Linked DNA regions of Heyndrickxia acidicola. The protein of the gene in region 1 interacts with the protein of each later gene in a pairwise test. Links are inferred from orthologs where the notes say so. Each region holds a gene or a part of one and is shown on either strand. Other genes may lie near its edges.

What was found.
Region 2: the proteins of A5N88_RS14565 (region 1) and tuf interact in binary tests that used the Bacillus subtilis proteins (3 or more experiments, as listed by UniProt). The link is inferred for Heyndrickxia acidicola from one-to-one orthologs.

What each region holds. Positions count from the first base shown.
Region 1 is NZ_KV440953.1:3,118,193-3,121,505, forward strand. The notes cover bases 170-3,147. They hold A5N88_RS14565 (rod shape-determining protein), read right to left. Parts: upstream 2,171-3,147; coding sequence 1,169-2,170; downstream 170-1,168. Other genes in these bases: A5N88_RS14555 (flagellar hook-basal body protein), read right to left, coding at 170-241; A5N88_RS14560 (flagellar hook-basal body protein), read right to left, coding at 275-1,090; spoIIID (sporulation transcriptional regulator SpoIIID), read right to left, coding at 2,650-2,913. Outside these bases: more of A5N88_RS14555, read right to left, coding at 1-169. UniProt on the Bacillus subtilis protein: Forms membrane-associated dynamic filaments that are essential for cell shape determination. Acts by regulating cell wall synthesis and cell elongation, and thus cell shape.
Region 2 is NZ_KV440953.1:3,521,503-3,524,803, forward strand. The notes cover bases 336-3,301. They hold tuf (elongation factor Tu), read left to right. Parts: upstream 336-1,207; coding sequence 1,208-2,395; downstream 2,396-3,301. Other genes in these bases: fusA (elongation factor G), read left to right, coding at 336-1,084; rpsJ (30S ribosomal protein S10), read left to right, coding at 2,845-3,153; rplC (50S ribosomal protein L3), read left to right, coding at 3,187-3,301. In the rest of the region: more of fusA, read left to right, coding at 1-335. UniProt on the Bacillus subtilis protein: GTP hydrolase that promotes the GTP-dependent binding of aminoacyl-tRNA to the A-site of ribosomes during protein biosynthesis.

The DNA.
Region 1 (3,313 bases):
CCAGCTGTGATTGAGCTATTTTTGCCCCTGCTCCGATTCTTATTCCATATGGGGTATTTCTTCCAACTTCTTTTGTTTGATCAGGCTGATTATCAAACTGCTGAACAAGAAGGTCAGCAAAAGTCGCATCTCTGCCCTTATAGCCATTCGTATCAATATTAGCAATGTTATTGCTGATAATATCCATTTGCTTTTGGAGTTGTCCAAGTGTGGCAGCTGCAGTAATCATGGTTTGATTCATTTTTCATACCCTTTCATTCCAGCATTAGATAGATTACCCATTTACACGGCCTACTTCATTTACTGCTTTATCCATACTTTGATCGTAGGCTTGGAGAACTTTTTGGTTTGCCTCAAAAGAACGATAGGCAGCAAGCATTTGTGTCATTACTTGCGTTTGATCAACATTAGATGCTTCAAGAAATCCTTGATTTAAAGTGAACTGAGTGTTTTGCGAGGCAGGAAGCTTGGCATTATTTACAGTTCCATAAAGGCCGTCTCCTTCTTTTATCAAAGACATCGGTTTATTCGTATAGGCAATCCCAAGTGTTGCCACTCGATTCCCGTTTTCTGATATGTTCCCGTTATTATCTACTGTGAATTGATCACTTTTCAGCTGAATTTTATTTCCGTTGCTATCCAGGACATATAACCCGTTATCCTGTGTCAAATACCCATTCTGGTCTAGAGTAAAATTACCGTTTCGAGTATAGCGGACGTGACCATCTTCCCCCTGTATAGTAAAAAAACTATCAGCACTGGAATTCGTTCCTTGATCAACAATGGCGAGATCCGTCTTTTTCCCCGTATTCTGCAAATCTCCCTGTAAAAATTTTGGCTGTGTTTCCTGAAGGTATACTCCAGTACTTAAACTGCCGACTTGAGTAAAGCTTGGAAGAGACGGTGCATCCTTCACAGGCAGACTCTGCTGGTCCATACGTTGAAGCAAAAGCTGAGGAAAGTCCCTTATGGAAGACTGATCCTGTTTAAAACCCGGTGTATTTGCATTGGCTAAGTTATTGGTTAACATATCGGTTAAACGCTGCTGCGCGAGCATTCCAGAAGCAGCAGTGTAAAAGCCCCTCAACATATTCTTTTCCACCCCATTAGAAGAGTTATTAAATGCCTTTTGGGTTCAAATTGAGTCATGACGGGTAAAAGAAAATAATTATCCAAAACGTCTTCTGGAGATTTTATCAATATTCTCGAGCATAATGCCGGTTCCCACCGCTACAGAATCCATCGGGTTTTCAGCAACTAATACTGGTACTTTCAGTTCCTCTGCGAGAAGCTGGTCGATTCCGTGAAGAAGCGCTCCGCCACCTGTTAAAATAACACCGCGGTCGATAATATCTGCAGATAATTCCGGCGGAGTTCTTTCCAGGACATTTTTTGCCGCATGAGTGATGACAGCCACCGATTCACGAAGAGCGGATTCTATTTCAACTGAATTTACAGTAATGGTTCTAGGCAGGCCGGAAACCATGTCTCTTCCCCTGATTTCCATTGATTCATTACGTGAACCAGGGAATACCGTGCCAATGTTTATTTTGATGTTTTCAGCGGTTCTCTCGCCAATTAACAATTTATATTCTTTTTTAATATACTGAAGAATTTCATTATCAAACTTATCCCCAGCCATCTTAATAGAGGCAGACGTTACAATATCACCCATGGAAAGTACAGCTATGTCTGTTGTACCTCCTCCAATATCTACTACCATGTTTCCGCTTGGCTGGAAGATATCCATTCCTGCCCCTATAGCCGCAACTTTTGGTTCTTCTTCGAGGTAAACCTTCTTGCCTCCGCTCTTTTCAGCAGCTTCCCGAATGGCTTTTTGCTCTACACTTGTGATATTTGTTGGGCAGCAGATAAGAATTCTTGGTTTGGATAAAAAGCCTTTTACATTTAATTTATTAATGAAATACTTAAGCATTGTTTCCGTCACATCAAAATCTGCGATGACTCCATCTTTCAGAGGACGGATAGCTACAATATTTCCTGGTGTCCGTCCAACCATGCGTCTGGCTTCTTCTCCTACCGCCAGTACTTTATTTTGATTTTTATCAATAGCAACCACTGATGGCTCATTTAAAACGATTCCTTGACCTTTTACATGTATTAAAACATTTGCAGTACCTAGATCAATACCAATATCTTTTGCAAACATGAATTGCCTGCTCCTTCCAATTATTTTTTCTTTTTTATCTGGCTTTATTAAGATTCATGTTGATCAACTATCCTTTATTCGTCACATCTATAGATCCGATTGGAAAATCAACTGTATCGGCTAATTTAGCCCTTATTGTCAAAGGATTTTGTGTATTCATATCATACTAAAGTCTCTATTTCCCTAATTTTATATTTTAGCATAAAAATGTCGAGATAAGGAATCAATTGTCAAATTTTCTTAAACATTTTTATGTTAGGCTCTGTTAATCTTGCCTGTTGATTTCCGTAGCAGGACTCGTTTTCCGCGGGCGGCAGGAAAGCCTTTTCGCCGCACGCTCCTGCGGGGTTCTACCCTAACCCGCTTCTCCCGCAAGAGTCTCGCGCCTTCCGATCCAATCAACATTGAGTCATAACAGAAGCTTTTATACAATAAAAGCCCGGAACCATTGTTTAGATGAATGGCTCCGCGCTCATGTTTTAGTTGCTTTGGAATTCTTCTTTCTTATACTTCTGTTTCGTTGCTTCACCGCCCCGAAGATGGCGAATCGATTTATGATAGTCTAATATATCCTTTACTTCATTTGCTAGGTCCGGGTTAATTTCCGGCAATCGTTCAGTAAGATCCTTATGAACTGTACTTTTGGACACGCCAAACTCCTTCGCAATTACGCGAACTGTTTTTCTCGTCTCCACGATATATCTTCCAATCTTGATAGTTCTCTCTTTGATGTAATCGTGCACACCACTCGCCCTCCCCAAATTGGATGTGAGAAGTGTGAAATGAGACTCGCCTTCACTTCAATGGAATAGTAGAGGCCGCATAGAGAAGCGATTATCATTTTAAATAGTCTCGAACATCTGCTTGATTATGTATGCGGAAGAAAGCAAAGAGAACTGCTCTCTATTTTTGCAAGGAATAGTCATGTCTTTAACTGTATATATTTATGGTTAACGACTCTTCACCTCAAACACTCTCTTTGTTTTTGTCAAGTTTGTAATATTTTATTAGCTTGGATAAAAATATATGCACGAATTAAATAATAAGGACAGGATATTAAGAAAATTTAGAAAAAAATATTTTTTAACCCTGCAGCAACTAATCCAAAACTCAATCCGGACAGACTGCATATAAAAAAGAGCA
Region 2 (3,301 bases), 400 kb from region 1 along the record:
AACACTTCAATCTGGTTCTTACGTACAAAACTCAACAAAAGGCAAGCGTGAACGTGTAGGACGTATCCTGCAAATGCATGCGAACCACCGTGCTGAAATCTCTGAAGTATATGCAGGAGATATCGCTGCGGCTGTTGGTTTAAAGGATACTACTACAGGTGATACTCTATGTGATGAAAAGAGCCTTGTAATCTTAGAATCAATGGAATTCCCTGAACCAGTTATCCAATTGTCTGTAGAACCAAAATCAAAAGCTGACCAAGACAAAATGTCTACGGCGCTTCAAAAACTTCAAGAAGAAGATCCAACTTTCCGTGCGCATACTGACCAGGAAACTGGACAAGTTATCATTGCTGGTATGGGTGAGCTTCACTTAGATATCATTGTTGACCGTATGAAACGTGAGTTTAAAGTAGAAGCAAATGTGGGTGCACCTCAGGTTGCATACCGCGAAACATTCCGCAGTGCAGCACAAGTTGAGGGTAAATTTGCCCGTCAATCTGGTGGACGTGGACAATACGGACACGTTTGGATTGAATTCTCTCCAAATGAAGAAGGTAAAGGCTTTGAATTCGAAAATGGCATCGTAGGTGGTGTGGTACCTCGTGAATACATCCCTGCTGTTCAAGCTGGCTTAGAAGATGCGTTAGACCGCGGTGTTCTTGCTGGTTACCCATTAGTAGATATTAAAGCTAGACTATACGATGGATCATACCATGACGTAGACTCCTCTGAAATGGCGTTCAAAATTGCTGCATCAATGGCATTGAAAAATGCTGCATCTAAATGTAATCCGGTAATCCTTGAGCCAGTTATGAGAGTCGAAGTAGTTATTCCTGAAGAATACCTTGGGGATATCATGGGAAGCATTACAGCTCGTCGTGGACGCGTTGAAGGTATGGAAGCACGCGGAAATGCACAAGTTGTACGTGCAATGGTTCCACTTTCTGAAATGTTCGGTTATGCAACTTCATTACGTTCAAGTACTCAAGGTCGCGGAGTATTCTCTATGCACTTTGATCACTACGAAGAAGTTCCTAAATCTATTTCAGAAGAAATTATTAAAAAAAATAAAGGTGAATAATTGATTTATTCCTTTTATTAAAGTATAACTACTTTATAAGCTATGATTGCCTTAGAGAACGTTCTACGTCTTTGAGGCACCATATATACTTACATTTCATTTAATATTAAGGAGGAAATTCAAATGGGTAAAGCTAAATTCGACCGTTCTAAAGAACATACTAACATTGGAACAATCGGTCACGTTGACCATGGTAAAACTACTTTAACAGCTGCAATCACTACTGTTCTTGCTAAATCAGGTAAAGCTGAAGCTCGTGCATACGATCAAATCGACGGTGCACCAGAAGAACGTGAGCGTGGTATTACTATCAATACTGCACACGTAGAGTATGAAACTGAAAAACGCCACTATGCGCACGTTGACTGCCCAGGACATGCTGACTATGTTAAAAACATGATCACTGGTGCTGCTCAAATGGACGGCGGTATCCTAGTAGTATCTGCTGCTGATGGCCCAATGCCACAAACTCGTGAACATATCCTTCTTTCTCGTCAAGTAGGTGTACCTTACCTTGTAGTATTCTTAAACAAATGCGACATGGTTGACGATGAAGAATTATTAGAATTAGTAGAAATGGAAGTTCGCGACCTTCTTTCTGAATATGATTTCCCTGGTGACGATGTACCAGTAATCAAAGGTTCTGCTCTTAGAGCGCTTGAAGGCGATGCAGCTTGGGAAGAAAAAATCATTGAATTAATGAACGCAGTTGATGAGTATATCCCAACTCCAGAACGTGACACTGACAAACCATTCATGATGCCTGTTGAGGATGTATTCTCAATCACAGGTCGTGGTACTGTTGCTACAGGCCGTGTAGAACGTGGACAAGTTAAAGTTGGTGACGTTATCGAAATCATCGGTTTAACTGAAGAACCAAAATCAACAACTGTAACAGGTGTTGAAATGTTCCGTAAGCTTCTTGACTATGCAGAAGCTGGGGACAACATCGGTGCTCTTCTACGTGGTGTTGCACGTGAAGAAGTACAACGTGGACAAGTTCTTGCTAAGCCAGGAACAATCACTCCACACACTAACTTCAAAGCTGAAGTTTATGTATTATCAAAAGAAGAAGGTGGACGTCACACTCCATTCTTCACAAACTACCGCCCACAGTTCTACTTCCGTACAACTGATGTAACTGGTATCGTTCAACTTCCAGAAGGCGTTGAAATGGTTATGCCTGGCGACAACATCGAAATGACTGTAGAACTTATTTCCCCAATCGCTATCGAAGAAGGAACTAAATTCTCAATCCGCGAAGGTGGACGTACTGTAGGCGCAGGCGTTGTAGCTTCAATCTCTAAATAATTGAGTAGAAAAGCAGATGGATGGCCACCATCTGCTTTTTCTATTTTTATATTATTATTTAGGGGGGGATTTGTAATAAAAGCCATGCTCCTGTTTAAACTCCCAGTTTCATATTTTTTCAAAAGATATCTGCATAACCAAATCTTCTTTTAGTTTCTTCTATAAATATTACTTCGATAAATTAACATATTTAACAAGCTGTATCTTTTAAAGATTTTCTTGAATGTGAGTTGATATCTATGTATAATAAATAAAGTGTAGTTGAGCCCATAAAATTTTATTATACAGTTGCATATCAGCTATGTTTTATGTATAATAGACAATGTTGGTCTTTGACTGCGATGAAGTGGAAGGTTGCTGACACACCCGGCCGCTTTGCCATGGCGAGTGTGTGGGAAATTTCCATGGAGAATGTCTATTTGAAAATAGGCGATAAAGGAGGGAAAATAATGGCAAAACAAAAAATTCGTATACGTTTAAAAGCGTATGATCACAGAATTCTTGATCAATCAGCAGAAAAAATCGTTGAGACAGCAAAAAGATCTGGTGCAGCTGTATCTGGTCCGATTCCGCTTCCAACTGAAAAATCTGTTTATACAATTCTTCGTGCGGTGCACAAGTACAAAGATTCTCGTGAACAGTTCGAAATGCGCACACATAAACGTCTAATTGATATTGTGAATCCAACTCCACAAACTGTTGATTCATTAATGCGTTTAGACTTGCCATCAGGTGTAGACATCGAAATTAAACTTTAATGATAAAATGATAAAATCTAGGAGGTGTGACTCATGACCAAAGGAATCTTAGGAAGAAAGATCGGTATGACGCAAGTATTTGCTGAAAATGGTGACCTTGTACCTGTAACTGTTGTTCAAGCAACTCCAAACGTTGTTCTTCAAAAGA